Regions from separate parts of the Amycolatopsis sp. lyj-90 genome, predicted to be linked through region 1. Evidence: riboswitches for the same ligand, from Rfam matches in the RefSeq annotation. Region 1 holds a riboswitch; the other holds the start of a gene.

Region 1 (5,936 bases):
CGTTGCCGGTGCAGATCCCGTTGTAGCCCTTGGCCGGATCGACCGCCTGCGCGGGTGCGGCGGACAGCCCGATCAGTCCGATGAGGACGGACGTGACGGCGAGCAGTCTTCTCATGGTGTTGCCCCCTTTGTCTTGATGAAGCGGCGAAGCAGGAAGATGAGCACGATCGCGGCGGCCAGCAGGAGCACCGCGAGACCGACGAGCCCCCAGGTCGCCCACGGCGGCTGAGTCGTCTGGGCGGCGGCCTGCAGCTGGGTACCGGACACGGCGTTTTCGGCGCTGACGTCCGAGAGCGGCAGCCGCACGGCGGGTGACAGCGGCGAATCCGCGGCGGTGAGCCAGGACCGGCCCGCGACACCCTGCGCGGCGGCCAGGCTCGTCGGGAAATCGGTCTTCCCGTCGCTCGCCGCCACGGATCCCTTGGCGAACCCGCCGTCGGCCTGGACCAGTTTGCCCAGCGACCGCGCGGTTCCGCTCGCGTCGAGCCCGGCGATCTGCCGCGCGGCGGCGACGGTGGCGCTCAGCGCGACGTCCGGCTCGCCCGCCTCGCCGGTCACCATGCCCTCGCCGGTCGGCCGGACGCCGAGCGCGCTCACCGCGGAGACGAACGCCGACACGCGCCGCTCGGTCCAGCCGTCCGGCCGTTTGGCCGACGGCGCGGCGTCGGTGTGCGGACGGGCGGCCAGCGCGGTGACCGCGGCGGCTGTCGCTCCGAGGTCACCGGAGCCGCATTCGGCGGTGTCGAGGTGCTTCGGGAAGGTTCCGTCGGCGCACTGGCGCGAAAGCAGCAGCTCGACCGCGGGGCCGGGGTCGGCGGTGGTGGCGAGCAGTGCCCACGCGTGCCGCTCGACGGTCTCGTCGGCGTCGGCGAAGGACCCTGTGTCGGTGAACTTGCCGTCCGCGCCGCGCAGCTTCACCAGATCCGCGCGCAACTGGCCGACATCCGCCTTCACGAATTCGCCGACGAGCACGAGCTTCGCGAGTGGTTCGGCGTAGGAGGCCCCGCTCTGTTCGTACGGCGCGCCGTGGGCGTAGGCCTGCACGGCTTCCGGCGTGAGCAGGAACTTCGACGCGCGAGCGACGGTGTCCGGCTGCTCGTCCAGCGCCCGCAGCGCGAGGACCAGCTCGGCGGTGGCGTCGTAGTCGACGTAGGTCTTGCCGTCCTCGGTGACCTCGACGTGGTCACCGCCGACGAGCCGGTTCGTCAGATACGCGCCGAGCCGGGAGGCCGGTGTCGCCGTGCCGGGGATGGCGACCGGGGTCGCGATCGCCGTCGGCGGCGCGACCCGGGCGCCGGTGGACGCCCGCGGGGTGACGGCCTTCTTGGGTTTCGGCGTCGTGGTCTTCGGCGCGGGCTTGGTCTCCTGCGGCTTGGCCGCGGGCGGGGTGTTCGTGACGGTGACCGTGCTCGGCGCGGGCGGGCTGGTCACCGGGGACGAGGACGTGCCCGGCGTCGGTGTCACCGGCGTCGTGGTGGTCTTGGTCGTCGTCGTGGTGGTCGTCGTCGTAGTGGTGGTCGTGGTCGTCGTGGTGCTGGTCGGCTCCGGCTCGCTCGTGGTCGAGGTCGGGGTGCCGGTGGCGGAACTCGTTTCGGACGGCGTCGAGGTCGGCGTCTCAGACACGCTGCTGCTCGTCGGCGGCCCGCCGCCCTTCGCGAGGTCGTAGAAGCCGACCTGGGACAACCCGAGCGAGGCCTGGGCACCCGCGCGGATCCAGGTGTCGAGACCGCCGATCCCGTTGGCGCGCGCGGCCACGTACGACTCAGGGTTGTAGGCGATCGCGCCGATGTCACCGGCGAGCCTGTTGCCGGAGTCCGCCGCGGCGGTCGCCTGCGCGGCTTTGAGGAACCGCACGCCCTTGTCCACCGCCGCGTCCGCGCCGCCGACGTCGGCGAGCGCCTGAAGGATCAGCCCGGTGCTGTTGGTGTTCGGGGCTTCGGTGCCGACGCCGCCGCCCCAGCCACCGCCGGGATCCTGATTCGCGAGGAGCCACGAGACGGTCTTCGCGATCGGGCCGTCGAGTCCCGCGGCGCCCGCCTTCCGCGCGGCCAGCATCGCCGACAGGGCGAAACCGGTGGCGTCGCCGTCCTTGGCGGACAGGTCGAACGGCTTGCCCTCGTCGCAGGTCGAGACCTTGTGGCCGTCGGCGGTGACGTGGTCACCGGTCTCGGTCGTCTTGATGTAGGCGAAGAAGATCCGGAAGTAGCCCTCGGAACACTGCTGGGTCAGCAGCTTGTCGATGGCGAGCTGGTCGTTCTCGCCGGCCGCGGCGAGACCGATCACGCCGAGGGACTGGCCGAACATGTTCGCGTTGTTGCTCACCGAATCGGCGAGTCTGGGATCTTTCGAGTAGTCGCTGACCCGGCCGATGTCGGGACCCTTGCGCATGATCGCGGCCTTGGTCTCGGCGACCATGTCGTAGCCGTCGAAGTTCCGGGGATTCCGGCCCGCGACCTCGGCGGCGACCAGGGTCTTGGCCGCCGCACCGCCGACGATGATGTCGGAGAAGTCGAACTCTCCGCCGTCGGGAATGAGCCCGTCCCAGGTGAAGTAGTCGGTCGCGTGGCCCTGCTCGTCGAGGTACTTCACGATCGGCTCGGCCTTCGCGCCTTCGCCCGAGGCGTACATCGCGAACAGCGCGTCGATCATCAGCCCGTGGTCGGGCAGATCGCCGCCGTTGGGGTTCTCGAGCGTGCCGTCCGGCTTCAGCTTCGTCGCGAGCCAGCCGGAGTTCGACTTCGCCGCTCCGGGGTCGTTGGCGGCTGTCGCCGTCCCGGTGAGCAGCGCGGCGACCACGCCGACGCTGACGGCGAACGCCGATGCGGCCAGGTACCCGCGGCGCATGGCTCCTCCTTGCGGCATGACGGAGGACAGGCGCGGGACGCCGCAGTCACCCCTGTTTATCGCGACAGTGGTTCGGACTTCTTGATCGTGCATCCACTCGTGCGGTACCCCGGCTCGCCCTGATGAGGGGCCCACGGTTGCGCGACAGCGCCGGATTTCGACCGGCTTCCCCGTCACGGGCGGCGGTGTTCAGTTGTCGAGCCCGCCGAGGTTAACACCCGATTACCTGCGACAGGCACCGCTGACCAGGTCGGTTGCCAGGATCACATCGCGACTCGCGCCTGGCGGTACCCCGGCGCTTGACCGGGATGAGACTCTTCGGATCGTCAATTCAGCGCGGTCGTGGGGGAAGTCCGGTGAGAGTCCGGCGCTGTCCCGCAACGGTATGCCCTCCGGGCGAGCCCGGTCACCCACGTCGCGCGGTGTCACCACCGACTCCTGTCGTGGAAATGCGGGAAGGGTTCTCATGAGACGTTTGGTCCTCGCTGTCGCCATGCTGTGCGGCATCGGACTGGTCGCCGCTCCGGCGGCGACCGCGGCCACCCACAACAAGGCGGACGCCGCCGCGGGCTGGCTCGCCAGGCAGATGGCCGACGGGGAAAGGTTCGAGGCCGACTTCGGCGGCCAGAAGTACCCCGACCAGGGCTTGACGATCGACGCGATCTTCGCGTTCGCCGCGGCCGGGGTGTCGGACACCAACGCGGGCAAGGCGATCACGTGGCTGGCGAAGCCGGAGATCACCACCGGTTACGTCGGCAGCGGTACCGAGGCCTACGCGGGCGCGCACGCCAAACTGCTGCTGGCCGCGGAGATCCGGGGCAAGAACCCGGCGGCGTTCGGCGGCGTCGACCTGAAGGCGGGACTGCTCTCGCTGCTCACGCCGTCCGGCCGGTTCTCCGACCGGTCCGAGTTCGGCGACTACTCCAACGCCTTCTCGCAGTCGCTCGCCCTGCTGGCGCTGGACCGCACCCCCGCCGGCGCCCCCGCGTCGGCCGTGACGTTCCTCGCGGGCACCCAGTGCGCGGACGGCGGCTTCCCGCTGAACTTCGGCGAAGCGACCTGCGCGAGCGACGTCGACTCGACCGCGATGGTCGTGCAGGCCCTGCGCGCCACCGGTGACCCGGTGAACGCCGGCGAAGGCACCTCCTGGCTGGTCACCAAGCAGCACGCGAACGGCGGCTTCGGCGTCGGCACGAACGCGCCGAACGCCAACAGCACCGGCCTCGCCGCCGAGGCGCTGGCCGGGCACCGTCCCGCCGCCGCGGTCAAGGCGCGGGAGTTCCTGCGGTCGCTGCAGACCGGCTGCACCGGCGCCGTGGCGGACCGCGGCGCGATCGCCTACGACGCCACCGGCCTGAACCCGGCGACCGCCCCGCGCGCGACCGCGCAGGCGATCCTCGGCCTGGCGCGGGTCCCGCTGAGCGACCTGCACGGCGGTGGCCGTCCGCAGGCGCCGGTGCTCGCCTGCTCCTGACGTCACCTCGTGAGTGGCAAGGACGGTTCTAACCGTCCTTGCCACTCACGAGCCTTTAGCCTGTGCCGGTGGCTGAGTATCGAGTGGGCGAACTCGCGAACCTGGCGGGGACGTCGGTGCGGAACGTGCGCGCCTATCAGGACAGAGGACTGCTTCCCGCGCCGACGCGACGCGGGCGCGTGGCGATGTACGACGACGCGCATCTCGCCCGGCTGCGGTTGATCGTCCAGCTGCTCGAGCGCGGGTACACCCTCGCCCAGATCGAGGAAATGATCGAGACCTGGCAGCAGGGGCGGGATCTGGGCGATCTGATGGGCCTGGAAGACGCGCTCTCCCAGCCGTGGTCGGAGGAGACCCCCGAGCGGATCACCGTGACGCAGGCGCGGAAGGAGTTCGGGCGGCTGATCACCCCCGCCAACGTCAAACGCGTGCTGGCGATGGGGGTGGCCACCCGGCGGGGCGCGCATTTCGAGGTCTTCAGCCCGCAGCTGCTGCAGGCTGGCCGCGAACTGCTGGCGGCGGGAGTGCCGCCGGAACAGGTCCTCGGCCTCGCCGAGACGCTGATCGAGCACACCGACGCCATCGCGACGCTGTTCCTCGACACCATCCGCAACGATGTCGTCGGCCCGCGCGGAGCGGACTGGGTGCCGGACGCGACCGAGATCTCCGACCTCACCGAACTGGTGAAACGGCTGCGGCCGCTGGCGCAGTCGGCGGTGACCGCGAGCCTGGCGCTGTCGATGAGCCGCGCCTTCCCCGAATTCCTCGAAGAACTGGCCCAGCACCTCCGGGAACACCAGGAGTCTTGAACATTTACATCGACCACTGTAACTTTCCATCGCGGGATGCAATCCGCGAACGAGGGAGTGGCGATGACGGCACGGACCCGGCCCCTGCGCGACCGAGAGACCGGTGCGCAGCGCTTGCTGCAGGCGAGCGCGAAGCTGTCGTACGACCCCGAAGTCGACGTGGACTGGGAAGCCCCGCTGACCGAGGGGGCGTTCTTCATCCCCGAGCGGACGGTGTCGTTGTACGGCACCGAATTGTGGGACCGGATGAGTCACGAACAGCGCGTGGAGCTGTCCCGGCAGGAGCTGATCAACTCGGTCAGCGTCGGGATCTGGTTCGAGATCATCCTGATGCAGATGCTGCTGCGGATGTCCTACCGCGCGGATCCGACCACCGCGCACGCGCGGTACGCGCTGACCGAGGTCGCCGACGAATGCCGTCACTCGACGATGTTCGCGATGCTGATCGACAAGGTCGACGGCCGTCCGTACCGGAACAACCGCCTGTTGCACTTCACCGCGCACGCGCTGCCGCTGATCCTGCGGGGTCCGTCGATGTGGGTGGCGACGCTGATCGGCGAGGAGGTCTTCGACGCCATCCAGCGCGAGCACCTGCAGGACGAGTCGATCCAGCCGCTCGTGCGCGCCGTCATGCGGATCCACGTCACCGAAGAGGCCCGGCACGTGCGCTACGCGCGCGACGACCTGACCAGGCTGATGGCCCGCGCGTCCTGGCCGGTCAAGACGTTCACGCGGATCGTCGTGGCGATCGGCTCGATGCTGCTTTCCCGGCTGCTCTCCCGGCCCGCGCAGTACGCGCGCGCCGGTCT
Region 2 (5,936 bases), on a different contig from region 1:
AAACATCCTCGTGAGTGGTAAGGGCGGTTCTAACCGTCCTTACCACTCACGACGCCTCTTGGAGTGTGCCCCTCTATGACCACCTTTGACGCTTCCACCGACGCCACCGGCCTCGGTGAGATCGAAGTCGGCGCCGCCCGGATCAACGTCGACGACAAGCGGATGATCAACGCCCGCGCCGACGTCAACCAGCTGCTGCCGATGAAGTACACCTGGGCGTGGGAGAAGTACCTCGCCGGTTGCAACAACCACTGGATGCCGACCGAGGTCGCCATGCAGGCCGACATCGCGCTGTGGAAGTCGGCCGACGGCCTGACCGAGGACGAGCGCACCATGCTCAAGCGCAACCTCGGCTTCTTCGCCACCGCGGAATCGCTGGTGGCCAACAACATCGTGCTCGCGGTGTACCGCCAGATCACCAACCCCGAATGCCGCCAGTACCTGCTGCGCCAGGCGTTCGAGGAGGCCGTGCACACGCACACCTTCCAGTACATCTGCGAGAGCCTCGGCCTGGTCGAGGGCGAGCTGTTCAACATGTACCGCGAGGTCCCCTCCATCTCGGAGAAGGACGCGTGGGCGCTGAAGTACACGCAGAACCTGGAGAACCCGGACTTCGAGACCGGTACCCCCGAGGCCGACCAGAACTTCCTGCGTGACCTGGTCGCGTTCTACGTGATCTTCGAGGGCATGTGGTTCTACACCGGCTTCGCGCAGATCCTCTCGCTCGGCCGCCGGAACAAGATGATCGGCATTGCCGAGCAGTACCAGTACATCCTGCGCGACGAGTCGATCCACCTGAACTTCGGCATCGACTGCATCAACCAGATCAAGATCGAGAACCCGCACCTGTGGACCGAGGAGTTCCAGGCGGAGATCCGCGGCATGCTGACCGAGGCCTGCGAGCTCGAGGTCTCCTACGCCCGCGACACCATGCCGCGCGGCATGCTCGGGCTGTCGGCCGAGCTGATCGAGCAGTACATGCACTTCATCACCGACCGTCGTGCGCAGCAGATCGGCCTCCAGCCGATCTTCGGCGAGACGGAGAACCCGTTCCCGTGGATGTCGGAGGCGATGGACCTCAAGAAGGAGAAGAACTTCTTCGAGACCCGCGTCATCGAGTACCAGTCCGGTGGTGCCCTCGACTGGGACTGATCCCGCATCTCACGTGATCAGAGACGGAACACGCCGGGCGGACTTCCGCCCGGCGTGTTCCGTCTCCAGACACGCGAGTTCACCGTCTGATCACGTGAGTTACGCCTCCAGTCACACGAGACCCGAATTCGGTACGCTCCAGGGTGCTACTGGTTCGCCCGGCCTCCCAGGCCGGTCGAGGTAACAGGGAACCCGGTGTGAATCCGGGACTGCCCCGCAGCGGTATGTGGGAACGAAAGCCGTCACCGTGCGAGACACGGTAAAGCACTGGGGCATGGCGCCCCGGGAAGCGACGGCCGGTAGGAGCGAGCGAGTCGCCCACGAGTCCGAAGACCTGCCCGTGGTGCGCGCGCCGACGGCGTGCGTGAGTCCGGGCCTCGTGGGATGGGCGCGACCGAATCGCGGTCACTCCTGCGCGCGTCCGGGCTCTGACGACAAGCTCGCGAGGAGAGAGCTGTGACCGAAATCGGCACCACTGTGCTGGGCTACCCCCGGATCGGACCGGACCGGGAACTCAAGCGTTCACTCGAACGCTACTGGGCGGGCAAGATCGACGAGGCCGCGTTGCTGGAGACCGGCCGCGCGCTGCGCACGCAGACCTGGCGGGAACTCAAGGACGCCGGACTGGATTCCGTCCCCTCCAACACGTTCTCCCACTACGACCAGGTGCTCGACACCGCCGAGCTGTTCGGAGCGCTGCCGGAGCGCGTCACGAAGCTCGGTCTCTCGCCGCTCGACACCTACTTCGCCGCAGCTCGCGGGGTGCAGGACGCGCCCGCGATGGAGATGACGAAGTGGTTCGACACGAACTACCACTACATCGTCCCCGAACTCGGGCCGGACACCCGGTTCTCGGTCGCCGGCTCCAAGCCGCTCGACGAGTACCGCGAGGCCCGCGCGATCGGCGTCGAGACACGGCCGGTGCTGGTGGGCCCGGTGACGTTCTTGCTGCTCGCGAAGGCCGCCGAGGGTGCTCCGGAGGGCTTCCGCCCGCTGGACCTTCTCGACAACCTTCTCGACGGCTACGTCGAACTGCTGCGGCGCCTGCATGACGAAGGCGTCGAGTGGGTCCAGCTCGACGAGCCCGCCTTCGCAGGCGACCGCACCGAGCCGGAGCTCAACGCGCTCATCCGCGCCTACCACCGGCTCGCGAAGGAGACCGCGCGCCCGAAGATCCTGGTCGCCGGATACTTCGGCGGTCTCGGCCGGGGACTGGGTGTGCTCGCCCGTTCCCCGATCGACGCCCTCGCCGTCGACCTCGTCACTGATGAGTCCTTTGTGGACGCCGTCGCGGCCGAACCCGCCTTGCGCGACAAGGAGGTCCTGGCCGGTGTCGTGGACGGGCGCAATGTCTGGCGCACCGACCCGACCCGCGCGCTCAGCCGGGCGGCGACGCTGCTCGGCACCGCGAAGTCGGTCAGCGTCTCGACGTCGTGCTCGCTGCTGCACGTGCCTTACGACGTCGAGCGGGAGGCCGAGCTCCACCCGCGGCTCAAGGGCTGGCTCGCGTTCGCCAAGCAGAAGGTCGACGAGGTCGTCCTGCTCGGCCGCGCGCTGAAGGAGGAGGGCGTCGACCTCTCCGCCGCCCGTGCGGCGGCCACGGACCGCGCCACGGCGGCCGATCTGGCCGACGCCGGGGTCCGTGCCCGGCTGGAGGCGCTGCGGCCGGAGGACACCGTCCGTTCCCCCTACGCGCGGCGCGCGGCGGCCCAGCAGGCCGCGCTGGCCCTGCCGCCGTTGCCGAGCACGACGATCGGCTCGTTCCCCCAGACCACCGACGTCCGCAAGGCCCGTGCCGCGCACAAGGCGGGCTCGCTGGACGACGCCGGGTACGAGGCCGCGATGAAGGCGGAGATCGAGCGCGTCATCCGGCTGCAGGAGGATCTGGGCCTGGACGTGCTGGTGCACGGCGAGCCCGAGCGCAACGACATGGTGCAGTACTTCGCCGAGCGGCTGGCCGGGTTCGCGGCCACCGACTTCGGCTGGGTGCAGTCCTACGGCTCGCGGTGTGTCCGGCCGCCGATCCTGTACGGCGACGTCTCCCGTCCCGAGCCGATGACCGTCGAGTGGGCGCGCTACGCGCAAAGCCTGACCGGCAAGCCCGTCAAGGGCATGCTGACCGGGCCGGTGACGATTCTGGCGTGGTCGTTCGTCCGCGACGACCAGCCGCTGGGCGAGACCGCCCGCCAGGTCGCGCTGGCCATCCGCGACGAGGTGCACGACCTGCAGGCGGCCGGCATCCGCGTCATCCAGGTGGATGAGCCGGCGCTGCGGGAACTGCTCCCGCTGCGCGCTGCGGCGCACGAGGCGTACTTCTCTTGGGCGGTTTCGTCGTTCCGGCTGGCGACGTCCGGGATCGACGACGCGACACAGATCCACACGCACATGTGCTATTCGGAGTTCGGTGAGGTGGTGAAGGCGATCGACGCGCTCGACGCCGACGTCACCAGCATCGAGGCGGCGCGGTCGAAGATGGAGGTCGTCACCGACCTCGGCGCGGCGGGCTTCGGCCGCGGCGTCGGGCCGGGCGTGTACGACATCCACTCGCCGCGCGTCCCCGGCGTCGACGAGGTCAGCGGGCTGCTGCGGACCGCCGTCGGCGCCGTGCCCGCCGAGCGGATCTGGGTCAACCCGGACTGCGGGCTGAAGACCCGCGGTTACGCCGAGGTGGAGCCTGCCCTGCGGAACCTGGTCGCGGCCGCGAACGCGGTCCGGTCCGAGCTGGGCTGATCAGGACATGAAGGCCCCCTTCCTTGCTCCAGGCGCAAGGAAGGGGGCCTTATGTACATCCGCCGGGGTATTGTCAACCTGCCAACAAGAGTGCGATGGTGGGGCGGTAGCCGGTCTCAACGGGGAGATGGTCACCATGGCGAACGCCGTCGAAAAGGTCACCGGGGCACTGCGTGAGCGGGTCCCGCCGCTCACCTCGATCCCCCTGCCGCGTTCGGTCGACCAGCGCTGGCTCGGCGCGACCTGGCCGGTCCGCGAGCTCGCGCCCGCCCCGCCGGGTCTCAAACCCGTCCTCGGCGACGAAGGCCCGCCCGTCATCGGGCACGCGCTGGACTTCATGCGCTTCGGCATCGAGTTCGGCCTCAAGCGCTACGAGACCTACGGCCCGGTGTCGTGGATGGGCGCGTTCGGCCGCCGCATCGTCGCCCTCTCCGGCCCCGAGGCCACCCAGATCGCGCTGGTGAACAAGGACAAGGCCTTTTCCCAGGAGGGCTGGAAGTTCTTCATCGAGCAGTTCTTCGACCGCGGCCTGATGCTGCTCGATTTCGGCGAGCACCATCTGCACCGCCGGATCATGCAGGCGGCGTTCACGCGGCAGCGGCTCACCGGATACGTCGACCAGATGGGACCGGCGCTCCGTGAGGGCATCGCCGCCTGGGCGGACCGGCCGAACCCGCGGATCTACTGGTCCCTCAAGCAACTCACGCTCGACGTCGCGACACGCGTGTTCATGGGCATGCGGTCCGGCGAAGACGCGGCCGCGATCAACCGCGCGTTCGTGAATTCCGTGCGCGCGGGCACGGCCATCGTGCGCTTCCCCGTTCCCGGCGGCCGCTGGGCGGCGGGCTTGCACGGCCGCAAGGTCCTCGAACGCTACTTCGCGGCGAATCTGCCCGCGAAGAGGCGAAGCGACGGCGAAGACCTCTTCACCGCCTTGTGCCACGCCACCACCGAAGACGGTGACCGCTTCACCGACTCCGACGTCGTCAACCACATGATCTTCCTGATGATGGCCGCGCACGACACGTCGACCATCACCAGCGCCGCCGCCGTCTACCACCTCGCCAAGAACCCCGAGTGGCAGGAACGCGCGCGCCAGGAGTCCCTCGCGCTCGGTGACGACGTACCGGACATAGAGGCGCTGGAGACCCTGACCACGCTGGACCTGGTGATCAAGGAATCCCTGCGGCTGGTGGCCCCGGTTCCTTCGCTGGCAAGGAAGACCGTGAAGGACACCGAAGTTCTCGGGCACTTCATTCCCGAAGGGACACTGGTCGGGGTTTCCCCCACCGTCAACCATTTCGCGCCGGAGTACTGGACCGACCCGATGCGGTTCGACCCGGACCGCTTCGGCGAGGAACGCCGTGAGGACAAGGCACATCGCTACGCGTGGATGCCGTTCGGCGGCGGCGCGCACAAGTGCATCGGCCTGCATTTCGGGACGTTCGAAGTGAAGGCGCTGCTGCACGAGATGCTGCGGGCGTACCGGTGGTCGGTCCCGGAGGACTACACCGCACGCTGGGATTACGTCTCGCTGCCCGTTCCCGCGGACGGCTTGCCGATCCATTTGGAGACACGCTGAATCCCGACCAAAGGGACATCCACGATCGAGTACTCTTGGTAACCTCTGGTCACCACTCGTGTAGCAGTGATCACCCTTTCAGCCGGTAGACACCCCGTATCGAGCATGATGCCGTGGCACTACTCCCGGTCGGCTCATACCTAGTGTGGGTCCGTGGGCTCGGACACCCGGTCTGAGCTGGCCATAAACCGCGCATGAAGAGGTGAAGTGTGCCTGAGCCTGGTTCCGCGCCAGGGTTGGTGGACGTCGCTCGAAGATGGGCCGCGACGCTCGCTGACACTAAAGGAGTATCGCTTCCCCAGGAGCAACTCGAACGACTCTTGCTCGGCGTCGCCCAGGACGCCGTCCGGACCGAGCCCGACCACAAGCCCGCTCTGCTGCGGTTCTCCAAGCTCTATTCCGCCTCTCCCATCGGGATCGCGCTCGCCGACTCCGACGGCAGGATCGTCGAGGCGAACGTCGCACTCGGCAA

What was found. A riboswitch is a leader RNA that binds a small molecule or an ion and turns the genes downstream of it on or off. The one in region 1 is predicted to bind cobalamin.
Region 2: linked by a shared signal. The riboswitch ahead of metE (5-methyltetrahydropteroyltriglutamate--homocysteine S-methyltransferase) and the one ahead of ACLJPX_RS06875 (prenyltransferase/squalene oxidase repeat-containing protein) in region 1 are both predicted to bind cobalamin.

Annotation. Positions count from the first base shown of each region.
Region 1 covers NZ_JAJPWP010000002.1:266,584-272,519, forward strand. Annotated here, with positions in the region: gene ACLJPX_RS06865 (ABC transporter substrate-binding protein) at 1-115, opposite strand, end outside; gene ACLJPX_RS06870 (hypothetical protein) at 112-2,844, opposite strand; cobalamin riboswitch at 2,948-3,015, opposite strand; cobalamin riboswitch at 3,146-3,277, shown strand; gene ACLJPX_RS06875 (prenyltransferase/squalene oxidase repeat-containing protein) at 3,311-4,318, shown strand; gene ACLJPX_RS06880 (MerR family transcriptional regulator) at 4,387-5,127, shown strand; gene ACLJPX_RS06885 (AurF N-oxygenase family protein) at 5,191-5,936, shown strand, end outside.
Region 2 covers NZ_JAJPWP010000016.1:120,006-125,941, reverse strand. Annotated here, with positions in the region: gene ACLJPX_RS42230 (ribonucleoside-diphosphate reductase subunit alpha) at 1-2, shown strand, start outside; gene ACLJPX_RS42225 (ribonucleotide-diphosphate reductase subunit beta) at 76-1,152, shown strand; cobalamin riboswitch at 1,286-1,509, shown strand; gene metE (5-methyltetrahydropteroyltriglutamate--homocysteine S-methyltransferase) at 1,609-3,882, shown strand; gene ACLJPX_RS42215 (cytochrome P450) at 4,019-5,464, shown strand; gene ACLJPX_RS42210 (putative bifunctional diguanylate cyclase/phosphodiesterase) at 5,674-5,936, shown strand, end outside.